Regions from separate parts of the Priestia flexa genome, predicted to be linked through region 2. Evidence: predicted binding sites of a transcription regulator. Region 2 holds the regulator's gene; the other holds the start of a gene.
The links. The regulator LexA, encoded in region 2, represses DNA repair genes until DNA is damaged. The targets are predictions, from matches to a motif close to CGAACATATGTTCG.

Region 1: a site for LexA is predicted at 5,925-5,938, ahead of uvrB (excinuclease ABC subunit UvrB). Genes of this name have one in related genera too.

The regions. Positions count from the first base shown of each region.
Region 1 is NZ_CP090431.1:3,502,882-3,510,873, forward strand. It holds gene LZP85_RS18080 (DUF4097 family beta strand repeat-containing protein) at 1-827, opposite strand, end outside; gene uvrA (excinuclease ABC subunit UvrA) at 1,002-3,881, opposite strand; gene uvrB (excinuclease ABC subunit UvrB) at 3,889-5,868, opposite strand; gene LZP85_RS18095 (sigma-54 interaction domain-containing protein) at 6,159-7,808, shown strand.
Region 2 is NZ_CP090431.1:2,504,969-2,512,960, forward strand. It holds gene sirA (sporulation inhibitor of replication protein SirA) at 1-197, opposite strand, end outside; gene tkt (transketolase) at 340-2,346, opposite strand; gene LZP85_RS12935 (DUF896 domain-containing protein) at 2,527-2,757, opposite strand; gene LZP85_RS12940 (YneB family resolvase-like protein) at 2,819-3,490, opposite strand; gene yneA (cell division suppressor protein YneA) at 3,566-3,901, opposite strand; gene lexA (transcriptional repressor LexA) at 4,047-4,667, shown strand; gene LZP85_RS12955 (magnesium transporter CorA family protein) at 4,774-6,219, shown strand; gene LZP85_RS12960 (GH25 family lysozyme) at 6,241-7,197, opposite strand; gene LZP85_RS12965 (CPBP family intramembrane glutamic endopeptidase) at 7,341-7,992, shown strand, end outside.

The DNA of each region.
Region 1 (7,992 bases), 1.0 Mb from region 2:
AGGTACCCTTCAATATCTCCATTAAAAGTTTGCGCATCGATTTTTTTATAATCCCCATCAAATTTTATAGAGCCGTTAATCGTCTCCATCTCACATTTTGATGAGAAAACGCGTGAGAGCTCAATGTGACCATTAGATGTTTCCGCTTCAAGCTGTCCACTATTCACTTCATAAAAGCGAATTAAACCGTTGGCTGTTTTGGCCTTTAATTCTCTTACATTTAATCTTTCCCCTTCAATAGGTCCATTAAACACACGTACATTCACTCTCTCATACTCGGTTTCAGGTATATAAACAGTCGCCTTCACCTTCATATGTTTTTTTTGCACATTAAATTTTAGCTTCCCGTTCTCAATTGAAAATAAGACATCTTTTAAAAACGCTTGTCGCGCTTGCTCTTGCCCCTCTACCTTATAAACATCTGATTCGCACTCGATTCGCACATCCGGACTTCCCCATGGTTTTACCTTCACACTTCCGTTTGCAATATCGATATCAATTGCCTGAATATAAGCTTCTGTTTGTTGGAAAATATGCTGAACTTTAACCGAGGGACCAAAGTTAAAGTCTAAATCAACGTCCTTTACTTTTTTGACTGTCTGATCGACAAAGCTAAATAGCTTTTCTTTAAAGGATGCAGACGAAGGTTTAAAAGTGGAAGAACTGCTGCTCGATTTACCAACATAAGGCGTCAACTCCGATGATGCATTCACTTTTACAGTTGGCTCAGGGTTTGCTTCAAGTGAATTTAAAAGCGTTAATGCTTCATCTACCGTCAACTTCCCCTCTTCTACCATCTGTAAAATCTGCTTGCGCTTTTCTAGCATGTGACTCTCCCCTTTTGGTTTATAATTTCATCTATCTTAGCTCGTTATTTCATACTTTCACTGCCTTTTTATTAAAGAAAAAGCAGGCTATTATGTAATACGGTTTATGCTACAAAAAGTTTCAATATACATAAAATAGAAAAAAGCGCTACCTTTAGCGCCTTTTTTTCTATTTTATGCTTTGCCAACTGTTTGAACTTCCTTTATCTTCTCATCCATACGCTTTCGATCACGTTCTAAAATTGGCTTTAAATACTTACCTGTATAGGAACCTTTCACTTCAGCGACTTCTTCTGGTGTACCTGTACCAACAATTTGACCACCTTGATCTCCGCCTTCAGGTCCTAAATCAATTAAATAATCTGCTGCTTTAATAATATCAAGATTGTGTTCAATAACGAGAACCGTGTCACCATTTTCAACGAGTCGTTGCAATACTTTTAGAAGTCGTGCAATATCGTCAATATGCAGACCTGTTGTTGGCTCATCTAAAATGTAAAGCGTTCGGCCCGTTGATCGGCGATGCAGCTCAGAAGCTAGCTTTACACGCTGCGCTTCCCCTCCTGATAGGGTTGTAGCAGGCTGCCCAAGCGTAATATATCCAAGTCCTACGTCATAGATTGTTTGTAGCTTACGCTTGATTTTCGGTATGTTTTCAAAGAAATGCAGAGCATCCTCGACCGTCATATCCAGCACGTCTGAAATATTATGGTCTTTATATTTAACTTCTAACGTTTCGCGGTTGTAGCGCTTGCCATGACATACTTCACAAGGTACATATACGTCCGGCAAAAAGTGCATTTCAATTTTAATGATTCCGTCTCCACGACACGCTTCACAGCGACCTCCCTTTACGTTAAAGCTAAAACGACCTTTTTTATAACCACGTACTTTTGCTTCGTTCGTTTGGGCAAATACGTCACGAATATCATCAAAAACACCCGTATACGTAGCTGGATTAGAGCGTGGTGTACGTCCAATTGGAGATTGATCAATATCAATCACTTTATCTAAGTGCTCAATTCCTTTGATTTCTTTATGCTCTCCAGCCCTACTTTTGGCTTTATGAAGCTTTTGAGCAAGCGTTTTGTGTAAAATATCATTTACCAGCGTACTTTTCCCTGAACCTGATACGCCTGTTACTGCTGTAAACGTTCCAAGTGGAATACTTACCTTCACATTTTTTAAATTGTTTTCTTTTGCACCTACAATGTCAATCATTCGGCTCTTATCAATTGCGCGGCGCTCTGTTGGCAGCGGAATAAAACGCTCTCCCGATAGATACTGACCTGTTAATGAATTTGGATCTGCCATCACTTCTTTTGGTGTTCCCTGTGACACAACCGCTCCTCCATGCACACCGGCACCAGGACCAATATCAATTAAATAATCGGCAGCAAGCATCGTATCTTCATCGTGCTCAACAACAATTAATGTATTCCCAATGTCTCTCATATCTTGCATCGTTCGAATAAGGCGATCATTATCACGCTGATGGAGACCAATGGACGGTTCATCTAAAATGTAAAGAACCCCTGTTAAACGTGAGCCAATTTGCGTTGCTAGTCGAATACGCTGTGCTTCTCCACCAGATAACGTTCCAGCTGAACGATTAATTGTGAGGTAATCTAAGCCGACATTCACTAAGAAACTGAGGCGTTCTTTAATTTCTCTTAAAATCATGTCTGCAATTTTCATTTCTTTATCAGAAAGCTGCAGGCTGCTAAAGAAATTGTACGCTTCTTGTACAGAAAAACGCGTCACGTTACCGATATGCTTAGAATCAATTAAAACAGCAAGCGCTTCTTTCTTTAAGCGGTGGCCCTTACACGTTGGACAAGGCTGTTCGGCCATATATTTTTCCATTTGCTCACGAATATAATCAGAGCTGGTCTCATGATAACGACGCTCTACGTTTGGAATTACACCTTCGAACAAGATTTCATTTTCACGCACTTGTCCAAAGTCATTTTCATAGCGGAAGTATATTTTTTCGCCATCGCTTCCATGCAAGATTTTATCTAATAAATGCTTAGGTAAGTCTTTTACCGGCACGTCCATATCGATGCTATAATGAGCGCAAACTGCTTCTAGCATTTGCGGATAGTACTGAGAACTTGTTGGAGCCCATGGAGCAATAGCATTTTCTCGTAATGTTAACGTATCATCCGGAATCACCAGTTCATGGTCAACTTTAAGCTTCATTCCTAGTCCATCACATGCTGTACAAGCACCATAAGGACTGTTGAATGAAAACATTCTCGGTTCAAGCTCTCCAATTGAAAAACCACATTTTGGACATGCATGATGCTCACTAAATAAAAGCTCTTCTTCACCAATGATGTCGATAATAACCTTTCCATCACCGAGTTTTAGAGCCGTTTCTAGGGAGTCAGATAAACGAGACTGTACGCCTTCTTTTACCACGATTCGATCGATAACCACTTCAATCGAATGTTTTTTATTTTTGTCTAGCTCAATTTCCTCTGTTACTTCGCGCATTTCTCCATCTACGCGCACACGCACGTATCCTTGCTTTTTAATATCTTCTAAGGCTTTTACATGCGCACCTTTTCGCCCAGACACAACGGGAGCCAGCACTTGTAATTTTGTACGCTCTTTGTACTCTAAAATACGGTCCACCATCTGCTCAATGGTCTGAGATGTAATTTCAATCCCGTGGTTTGGACAAGTCGGTCTCCCTACACGCGCAAACAGCAAGCGTAAATAATCATAAATTTCCGTAACGGTTCCTACAGTTGAACGAGGGTTGCGGCTCGTTGTTTTTTGATCGATTGAGATAGCCGGGGACAAACCTTCAATGGAATCCACGTCCGGCTTGTCCATCTGACCAAGGAACTGCCGAGCATACGCTGATAATGACTCCACGTAACGTCTCTGACCTTCTGCATAAATCGTATCAAAAGCAAGCGATGATTTACCAGAACCTGATAAGCCCGTTAGTACGACCAGCTTATCACGTGGAATTTCAATATCGATATTTTTTAAATTATGAGCGCGCGCTCCCTTTATTACGATTTTCTCCATGGCCATCTTGCTATCACCCTTCTGCTTTTAATTCTAAAAGAAGATCACGAAGCTCAGCTGCTCGTTCAAAGTTAAGAGCTTTTGCTGCTTCCTTCATTTCTTCTTCCATTTCTTGAATTACTTTTTGCTTTTCTTTTCCAGTCATTTTATCAAACGCAGGTGCTTGATCGTAGCTTTCAGTATCCTCAGCTACAATTGTTGCTCGGATTGCACCTCGAACTTCTTTTTGAATTGTCTGCGGCGTAATGCCGTGTTTTTCATTGTATGCTTCTTGAATGCTGCGACGACGATTCGTTTCACTAATCGCAATTTCCATCGAGTTAGTGATGCGATTTGCGTACATAATAACGTGACCATTAGCGTTACGAGCCGCTCGACCAATTGTTTGGATAAGTGAACGCTCTGATCGTAGAAATCCTTCTTTATCTGCATCTAATATCGTGACAAGTGACACTTCAGGAATGTCGAGTCCTTCCCTTAGAAGGTTAATTCCAACTAAAACGTCAAATTTACCAAGACGCAAATCACGAATAATTTCAATTCGCTCAAGCGTTTTAATTTCAGAATGCAAATACTGTACTTTAATGCCGATTTCTTTTAAATAATTCGTTAAGTCCTCTGACATTTTTTTCGTTAGCGTTGTAATGAGAACGCGCTCGTTTTTCGCAATTCGATCTTGAAGCTCTCCAATTAAATCATCAATCTGCCCTTCAATTGGTCTCACTTCAATATTTGGATCCAATAATCCCGTTGGTCGAATGATTTGTTCAATAACATCAGGCGCTTTTTCAAGTTCATAAGGCCCTGGCGTTGCCGAAACGTGAACAATTTGATGGATATGATCTTCAAATTCATCGAATTTCAACGGACGATTATCAAGCGCTGAAGGAAGACGAAAACCATGGTCAACAAGCACTTGTTTTCGCGCTTGGTCCCCGTTATACATTCCGCGAATTTGTGGAATAGTCACATGTGATTCATCGACTACAAGAAGAAAGTCTTCTGGGAAGAAATCTAGCAGCGTGTATGGTGTTGATCCTGGTGGACGTAGCGTTAAATGACGAGAGTAGTTTTCAATTCCGGAACAGAAACCCATCTCTCTCATCATTTCTAAATCATAGTTTGTGCGCTGTTCAAGGCGCTGAGCTTCTAATAATTTGCCTGCTTCTCGCATCTTTTCAAGCTGTTCTTGAAGCTCTTTTTCAATATTTTTAATCGCTACTTTCATCTTTTCTTCTCGAGTGACGAAGTGAGACGCCGGGAAGATGGCCACGTGTTCTCTATCGCTAAGGACTTCTCCGGTTAAAGCATCAACTTCTCGAATACGATCAATTTCATCTCCGAAGAACTCAATGCGAATGCAGCGCTCATCTCTTGATGCTGGGAAAATCTCCACCACATCTCCACGCACGCGAAATGTCCCGCGTTTAAAGTCGATGTCATTGCGTTCATACTGCACGTCCACAAGATCTCGAAGTAGCTGATTTCGCTCCTTTTCCATGCCGACACGAAGCGAAACAACCATTTCTTTATATTCTTCCGGTGAACCTAATCCATAAATACAAGATACGCTGGCAATAATGATAACGTCGTTTCTCTCAAACAACGAAGACGTTGCAGAGTGACGTAGCTTATCGATTTCGTCATTAATGCTTGCATCTTTTTCAATAAACGTATCGGTTTGTGGAACATAAGCTTCAGGCTGATAGTAGTCGTAATAGCTCACAAAGTATTCCACTGCGTTATCTGGAAAGAACTCTTTAAACTCGCTATATAGCTGCCCAGCCAACGTTTTATTATGAGCAATAATTAAGGTAGGCTTATTAACCTCCTTAATTACATTAGAAATCGTAAATGTCTTACCTGTTCCTGTTGCACCTAATAACACCTGCTGCTGTTTTCCTTCATGAATACCTTTGACAATTTTTTCAATTGCCTTAGGCTGATCCCCTTGAGGTTCATATGAGGATACTAGCTTAAATTGATCTGCCACAGAGAGGCCTCCATTTCATTAGTGTTAAAATTATAGCACTGTAATCCCTAAAAACACGAACTTATATTCGTATTTTATCATTTCTTTTTATATAATGGAACTGAATAGTATTGGACTGTTCAAATTTTCCTTATTTCTTCATCTCTCCTTTGTATACCCAGTCTGAGCAAATATATAATCCCATTGCGAATTAGCTGGAAAATCGGACAAAAGAAGCGCTTTGCGACCTTATAAAAAGTGTGATACATTTAATTAAAAGTAAGAATATGAAAGGGGTTTAGTACAATCCAATGAGCTCAATTAAAATAAACGACTCCTTTATTTTAACCAGTCCATCTACATCCATATCCCAAATAAAATCGGAACTTTCTAACTTTGAATATGTCATCGTTTTTGATAAGCATTATTATATCTTTCATACAAAAGAACAGTTTGCCCTCCAGAGTGCTTCGATGAGCATGCCTATTATTGATTGGATTCACAAAACCAACTGGTCTCCTTCTACTATCTCTACTTGGCTTGACCTCAAAACATCAAAGGTTAACTGGGAGCGCCCAGTTCTTATTCAAGCATATGAAACTAATTCTATTCACGGTGTACTTCACCCTTCTGACTGGATTCACTATCTACAAGCTGAAAATGAAGATGTTTTCTCTTATTTTGAAACATTAGGAGAGACGATTAACGACGCCGTAACCGTTGTTGACGATAAAGGGAAAGTAGTGCTATGGAATACCGCCGCTGAAAACACTTACAAAATTGCAAAACAAGCAATTGTTGGCGAGTTCATCAATACGTATTTCGATGATGAGTCCATTGTGCTACATAAAATCTTAAACGAAGGTCGACCGATTCGGGGAGCTTACCATAAGCCAAATAAAGAAACGCACGTGTTAGTGAATGCTTCTCCTATTGTAAAAGGCCATAAAGTTATTGGTGCAGTGGCAACTGAGCATGATATTACCAATATTATTCGACTGCACGAAGAAGTGGAACAAGACCCACTGATAGGAGATAAGAGCTTATTTTCTTCTATTATTGGCGAGAACTCTACCCTTGAAGAAGAAATTGAAATGGCTAAAAAAGTTTCGTCTACAAATATTCCTATTTTATTAACGGGTGAAGTAGGATCTGGAAAAGAGCTTCTTGCTCAAGCTATTCATTATGATAGCACAAGGCGAAACGAACCCTTTATTACGCTAAACTGCGCAACCATTCCTCCCGGCCTCATTGATATGGAGTTATTTGGATATCAACAAGGCGTGTTTTCACAGCCTACAACCGATAAAAGGCCTGGGAAATTAGAGCAAGCAGCAAACGGCACCTTATTTATTCAAGACGTTCACAAGATGCCTTTAGACGTTCAAATTAAACTGTGTGACTATCTCGAAAACGCCGCTTATTACATGACGGGAAGTAATGAGCAAGTTCAGGTTAATACAAGAATTATGGCTTCAACCTCTGTACTGTTAGAGAGCTTAATTGAACAAGGAGAGTTTTATGAAGGTCTCTATTATCAACTAACGGTCATTAATATTCATATTCCACCGTTAAAAGAGCGTCAGAATGAAATTCCAACGCTCATTACACAATTTATTGAAGAATTCAGCACAAAGCACGAAAAGGTAAAACCAACTCTTGATGAAGAAGTGGTTGAAACGCTTTGTCATCACGATTGGCCTGGTAATGTAAGAGAACTTCGAAATACCATTGAACGGTTAATTTTACTTAACGATTTGCCAACTATTACGGCACAGCACTTACCAGCTGAGTTAAAACGCCAAATCACTCTTCATGAACCCTTGAATGAAACCTCATCTGAAAAGCAGCTCATTCAAGATACGCTAAAAAGAACCTATGGTAATAAGAGCGCCGCAGCTGATTTATTAGGGATTTCAAGAGGAACATTGTATAACAAAATTAAAGAATATGGTTTGTAACGAAAAAGAGTTTGGGACATAACAAAATGATTGCTTCTAAAAGACGAACAATAGATGTTCCCATCTCTTTAGTTTGTCTCAACACGTTCGTTCCATTGCGCTACGGCCACTCGCTTTCCGCGGGGAGGAACCTGAGCTTCCTCGCTGCGCTGCGGGATCTCCGTTTTCCCTCTCTTTCCCGCAG
Region 2 (7,992 bases):
AATATTTGAAGTATCGCGCGCTGAATATATGAAATAGCAAGGGGTCTTGTAATGTATTCAACCTGCTTTTGAAGATATTGATCTTCTAAGCCTCTCTTCATTTTATAATCCACAAATAGTTGAAAAACAAGCTTCTCTCTTTGAAAATATGCTTTTGCTACTTCGTCTTCCATTAAATATACTTCATATGTTCTCATACTTCTCCTCCTTACTTTCGCCTTTTTATTTTTTTATTATAGCTTGTCCACATTGCAATGGTTGTCTATTGATGCAAAAATTCTTTTGTTTTTTTGTCGAAACAAAAAGAGCAGGTCCGAAGGACCTGCTCTTTTTTATCAATTATGCATTTAACATGCTTTTTACTCTTGCTACAACGTTATCAACTGTAAAGCCAAATTCCTTCATAATTGTTTCACCAGGAGCAGAAGCACCGAAATGGTTAATGCCAAGAACTTGACCTTCGTCACCTACATAGCGCTCCCAACCTAATGTCGAAGCCATTTCAATACCTAAGCGCTTCTTCACTGATTTTGGAATAACACTTTCTTTGTACTCAGCTGACTGCTTCTCGAAGCGATCCCATGATGGCATGCTGACAACAGCTACTGAAACACCTTCTGCTTCAAGTGCTTTTTGTGCTTCTACTGCTAAGCTTACTTCAGAACCAGTTGCAAGTAGAAGTGCATCCGCCTGTTCTTTGCCTGCTTTTGATACAACGTAAGCCCCTTTTGAAACACCTTCATAAGCAGTTTCACTCGTACCTTCAAGAGTCGGTAAGTTTTGACGAGTTAACACAAGCGCTGTTGGCGTATCTGTAGACTCTAATGATAAGCGCCATGCTGCAGCCGTTTCGTTAGCGTCTGCTGGACGAATAACTGATAGACCAGGCATTGCGCGTAATGAAGGTAATTGCTCGATTGGCTCATGTGTTGGACCATCTTCACCAACTGCAATACTGTCATGCGTAAATACATACGTAACAGGTAGCTTCATTAATGCTGCTAGACGAATTGCTGGACGTAGGTAATCAGAGAATACGAAGAACGTACCGCCGAATACTTTTACACCACCATGAAGAGCCATACCGTTAAGCGCTGCGCCCATTGCAAATTCACGAACACCAAACCAGATGTTGCGTCCACTGTAATCTTTTGCAGTAAAGTCTTCTGCACCTTTGATCATTGTTTTGTTTGAACCAGCAAGGTCTGCTGAACCACCAAAGAATTGAGGAACAGCTTGTGCTACTGCGTTTAATACTTCACCTGATGAAGCACGAGTTGCTAAGCTTGAACCAGTTTCATATACAGGTAATTGTTGTTCCCAACCTTCTGGAAGTTTACCTTGTACAGCTAATTCAAATTGAGCTGCTAGCTCAGGATGTTTTTCTTTATACTGAGCAAAAACGTCGTTCCATTCTTTTTCTTTCTTTGCACCTTCATCAGCAATCGTTGCTTTAAAGTGTGCATAAACTTCTTCTGGCACATAGAAATCTTCTTCAAACGTCCAGCTATACGCTTCTTTTGTTAATTTTGTTTCATCTGCACCTAGTGGCGCACCGTGAACACCTGATGTTCCCGCATGGTTTGGAGAACCATAACCAATTGTTGTTTTTACTTCAATTAAAGTTGGACGAGAAAGATCTTCTTTAGCTGCTTCGATTGCACTTGAAAGCTCTGCTAAGTCATTTCCATCTTCTACGCGAATTACTTGCCATCCGTAAGCTTTGAAACGATCTTCTACGTTTTCAGAGAATGAACGGTCTAAATCTCCGTCTAATGAGATGTCGTTTGAATCATAAAGCACGACAAGGCGACCTAATTTTAAGTGCGCTGCTAGTGAAGCTGCTTCAGCTGATACACCTTCCATTAAGTCTCCGTCACCACAAATACCGTATGTAAAGTGATCAACGATTTCAAGTCCCTCTTTATTATATGTTTCGGCTAAATGACGCTCAGCCATCGCTTTACCAACTGCCATTGCAATTCCTTGTCCTAATGGACCAGTTGTTGCATCAACACCTGCTGTGTGACCATACTCTGGATGACCTGGTGTTTTACTTCCCCATTGACGGAAGTTTTTTAAATCGTCAATTGATAGGTCATAGCCTGCTAAGTGTAATAAGCTATATAGAAGTGCTGAACCATGTCCTGCTGATAAAACAAAGCGATCACGGTTAAACCAATCTGGATTTGATGGGTTAATATTCATAAACTTTGTCCATAGCGTGTACGCCATTGGAGCTGCTCCCATTGGCATACCTGGGTGACCTGAATTTGCTTTTTCAATAGCATCAATTGATAAAGTACGAATTGTTGCAATTGAAAGATCTTCAATACGTTGTGTCATAACTCTTCATTCCTTTCAAAACTATGTATATATGTAATCATACTAATGATTAACGATTTTGTACAATATTTGATTCGTTTTTTTTCGTACTTTTACATTTTTCGTTTCCAAACGCAAAAATATACAAAAAAACTAGAGAAACTCATTTCCCTAGTTTTTGCACCACAGCAAACCATCGCCTTAGTGTAGACGCTTCTTTTTGCTATCTTTCAGTTTTTTAGGGGTTACGTCATTCCCTTTTTCATCAACAACTTTAATCGTATGAAGGTGATTTGTCATTGATTGACGGAACGTTTGTAAATATTCTTTACGAAGCTCTTGCTGTTCTTGTGCTTCAGCTTCTGTTAAACCTTCCGCCTTTGATTTTTTAGATAGTTGATTGATTCGTGCCATTTTATCTTTAGACAACATTTTGTCAGAACTCCTCGCTTTTTAATACAGTTTAAACCATAATACAATACTACACATCTTACTAAATCTCTTGTTTTTTAGCAAGAAGCTCGCCTTGGTCGTCGCAGTACTCCTGATAGCGACGGTGTACAGTTGCTTTTGATACCTTATAACCAAAGCCTTTTAGCGTGACAGCAATTTCTGCAAATGTTAAGCCATTATTACGTAGTTGTACAATTTCTTCTATGGGAACTTCCTTTCGTTCTCTACCTGAGTTTACATGCTGGTTTTTTAAATTATGCTCCGGGTGATACCCATTGGCAACTGCTCTTTTCATACCTCGTTTAATTTTTGCATTATGTAATTTTCTTTGATGTTCTTCCACCAAGCTAATGATGTTTAACAACATGGAATCAGCTTCTGATAGCTGTAGCTGTCCCTGATGACTAATCGTGTAAATTGCTACTTTCTCTTTATTTAACGCGTGTAGTAAAGCAATCCTTGCATTTCCACGCCCCAGTCGTGTTTCATCCTGAATAAGCAGGGTAGAAACGTCTTCTGCTTTTAATAATTCTAAGACTTCTAATATTCCTTCTCGGTCAACTTCATAGCCGCTCGCTTTTTCAGAAATAACTTCACAAACTGTAAAATTATGCATCTTAGCAAGTTGCATTAACTCTTCTTCCTGCCTCTTTAACGATGTCTCTTGGGCTTCTTTATCCGTACTTACTCGACAATAGATAACTGCTTTCATCTTTCTAGCTCCCTTTCTTCATTTCCAAACACTAAAACCCCTACCATCGTTCAGTAGAGGACTCGTAGCTCTAGTTCACTTATCAAAAGCAATCTGATGATCACTTGCTAAATCAGATTTCAATACCGGAATATATAACTGATCTCCCGGAGAAAGCGACTGTGTAGATGGAACAGTTAGCTCATTCATATTTTGGACCCATTCTACAAATTCATTTGGTGATAAATTATGATGCTTACTATATTCTTGAGATAATTCCCAAATAGTGTCACCCTTTGCAATAGTAACAGTTGTGTATTTTTCTAACTCCACTCTATCTGCTCCTAATAGCAACGTCAAGACATATGTAAGTGCGGCGATAACCACAAAAAAGGTAGTATAATGTTTAATAGATTCTATTAATGGTCTCATTTCAAATCCCCCTAAGAATATATGTTCTCATTTTATTGCGAACATCCGTTTCTGTCAATGGGTTTTTTTCGAACTTATGTTTGTATATTATATATAGCCATGATATAATTTATAGCAAAGAATAGCTAAAAATGAGGTGAAATGTATGAAGCTATCAAAACGTCAACAAGAAATACTAGATTTCATTAAGCATGAAGTGAAATTAAAAGGATATCCCCCATCTGTTCGCGAAATTGGTGAAGCAGTTGGTTTAGCATCTAGTTCAACAGTTCACGGGCACTTAGCTCGTTTAGAAAGTAAAGGTCTAATTCGTAGAGACCCCACAAAACCAAGAGCAATTGAAGTTCTTCAAGCAGAGGCCGATGTAAGCATTCCACAAAGTGCAGTTATAAATGTTCCTGTTATCGGTAAAGTTACGGCAGGCTTTCCAATTACTGCAATTGAAAATGTAGAAGAATACTTTCCGTTACCTGACAAGTACGCCTCTCCAGATGAGCAAGTATTTATGTTAGAAATTATGGGAGAAAGTATGATTGAAGCCGGTATACTAGATGGAGATATGGTCATTGTTCGCCAACAGCAAACAGCTAATAACGGCGATATTGTTGTAGCAATGACGGAAGACAACGAAGCAACTGTCAAACGTTTCTTTAAAGAAGATAATTTCGTTCGCTTACAGCCAGAAAACTCCACAATGGCACCTATTATCTTACGTCATGTAACTATTTTAGGAAAAGTCATTGGAGTATATCGCTCCATTCATTAAGAAAAACCAGCTGGAACCCAGCTGGTTTTTTATGTTTTTTTTTGGTCAAATATAGGTATATTACTTAAAGAGCAATAATGAAAAGCATAAGGGAGGGAATTTCTCAGTGGATAAGTGGCAAGCAATGAACTCTCCTTTTCAAGATATTACACCGAATCGTGCAATGAACATGTTCTTGTTTCCTTTTTCTTTTAACCGAAAAGAGAAAAAAGATTTAGTTTCAGCTCTTTATGAGCATGAATTTGACTTTTTTTCTCTAGAGAATACAGATTTAGAAAAGAAATTTTATAGCAAAGACTATTTTGTTTCCCACGCTAGCCTTGATCAATACTTTCTTCCTTATATCGAATGTATTCTCTTTCCTCAATCACCAAAAGAAACAGGGCTCATTCGATTTTCAAAAAAGGTGAATCAAGAAATTACATTTGAAACAAAAGCGTCAACAATTCTAAGTGAAGTTTTGTCTATTGATATTTTTTTATGCCCATTTGAAATCGGTGTAATGACGATTCGTATCGAAGTAAAGGGAAACCATTATTCGTACGATGACGTCATTGAGTTTATGAATCAGTTTCGCGTATTAGAGCCTAAATTAGCTGAAGAGCACGGAGCGACCATTACATACGAAAATAAAACCTATGATAAAGTACAAGATTATATTTTTTCAAACTTAACACCGTTTCTAAAGCCTTACATTGAGCAAGAAACACAGCACAGCAAACATTTTGGAAGCCTGCCTTATTTTATTGATGAACGGATGTACGTACTAAGTTACGTAACCGTCAACAATGAACAGCCTATTAGCAGTGGCACCTTATTTCGAACTGGACAACTGAACAGCTATGATACTGGCGGTAAACCATTTATTTCAGCTAGAAACCAAGAATATATTGATGAATACAATGATCAACACGTCTACAAGCGATGGACGCCCGAAACATACTATGTTGTAACAGACCACGTTTTTTCTTGTATTTCACATTCAGCCGATGAAGAGACGAATCAAATGTTAATGAATCACCTATTTGGTCAGCACTACTATAATCTATTTTTACATTTCTTTTATAAAATTGTACTGTTGAAACTATCTTATCAATATTCGCAGCTTACATTTGAAAAAGACCAAAACGCTATTGAGCGACTCATCCGCTCTATCACACTCTTTTCAGGTAAGTACTTGTTTTTAGAAATCAGTTCTCGAACGGAAGGACAAGAATTTTCTAGACTTTTCAAAAAGACCTTTCACATTGATTCACTCTACCAAGAAGTGAAGGAAACACTTGGGACTTTATATCAAAATCAAGAAAAAATTGCAGGGAAACGTCATAATTACCTACTGTTGATTTTGACCATCTATACTGTGCTATCCGGTATTTACGGAATGAATTTAGTTATTGAAAGCTGGAATAAAAACCTAAACTGGAGCGCAATAAAAGATTATTCATTGTTTGAGTACATCGCCTTTATCGTTGCTTTGTCAGGAATTACAATTAGCATTAGCCTAGGAATAAATGCTTTATATAAACTAATTAAAGACCGTCTTCAAAAATAACGAGCATAGGTTCTATGCTCGTTATTTTCCTTTCATCACTTCTTCTAATTTTAATCGAACGTTCGGTCCGTAAATTCCATCCACTTCTTTTGGCAAATAGACTTTTTGAAAGCGAGCAACAGCATTAGCTGTATTGGCTCCATAAATTCCGTCTATTCCATGATTAGGAGCGAACTTATTGGGATAAAAGTAAACGGAAGCAAGCGCTTTTTGGAGTACAAACACTTCTTCTCCTCTCGCTCCCTTTTTTAACATGCCTTTAGGTAGAGACGGATTAGAACTTTTCACAAATTGACTTTTCATTTGTTGAAAAGACGTTTTTACGGTACTTAGTAAGCTTGGCTTCGACTCCTTGACATACTGAAAAAAAGCAGCGTTCATTTCATTTAAATCGACATATGTTGAAATCCCGTCAACTTTCCCCTGATCGGTAAATTGAAACATGGTCCACTCTGACCAAGTAAATAGGTTTCCCGGGCAATCAAATCCTTCCGTTCGGTTACTGCTACTATAGCGAGCAATCCAAAGAGGATAATAGGAAAGCTCCTTTGTGAAGTATGTTTTAGCAAAGTGATACCCACTATATAACAAAGGCTGTACACCAGTATTTTTCTCCATTTCTTCTAGCCACGTTCGGCCAAACCTAGAGACAAACTCAGCATTTTTCCCTTTATTTACTTCTAAATCTAAGCATGGGGGAAAATCAAACTTCATTGACTGCAGCTGCTGCAAAAAGAAAGCCACTTCCTGTTTAGGGTCGTTGGTACAGTGTGCATAGTGATAAAAGCCGACAAGCAAACCCACTCGCTTAGCTTCAACATAATTCTCATATACCCTTGGATCTGTAAATGTTTTTCCTTCTGTTAACTTAATATATGCACCTTGCACTCCTGCTCGAGCCACTCGTTCCCAATCAATTTCCCCTTGATGATGAGATACATCAATAATTAATGGATTATGTACACTACGATTTTGCATATCATCACACTCCTATGCTTTTGTATTACCCTAGCAGAAAAAAACATCCATGCAAAGCAATAACCTCACCCAAAATTAAAAAAGGATATTTTCCATATACAGCTAATATACATAAAGACATCCATTATTTAGGAGTTGAAGAAATGAATTGGAATAAGCGTATATGGAGTCGGAGAGAACTAACGCTATTGTTAGGTCTTGTGTTTATTGTTATACCTGTTTTAATTGAATACCTTTTCAAAAAAAAGCTGAACGCTATTTTACAAAATGATTTATATGCTGGTACATTAACAGGATTGCTGATGGCCATCCTTTTCACATTAGGCGTTTACGTAGTAGCCTTAAAGCCCAACCACCTTTCTTGGAAAGAAGTAGGCCTAAAAGCGTTCCCTCCAAGAGCTTGGATAAGTATTGTTTGGCTAACTCTTCTATTAATTATTATAAGTATCATGGCCGTTCTAGCAATGGAGCTGCTGGGTATTGGTACAAGTAACAAAAAAACTGAAAGCCTTCAATCACGTTTAACCGTTATGAATTTCATGATTGGTTTTATATCAGCTAGCATTGTCTCTCCTGTTTATGAAGAAATTTTTTATCGAGGTTTTTTATATCGCTGGTTTCGAAGATGGGGCGTGCTCCCTGCTACTCTTATCAGTTCGGTATTGTTTACGCTGGCTCATTTGCCAACCTACAATACATTGCTAGTTAATTTTATATCTGGCGGTATTCTATGCTGGGTTTATGAAAAAACAGGTTCTGTGGTACCTGGAATGATTATCCACGGCGTTTTTAACG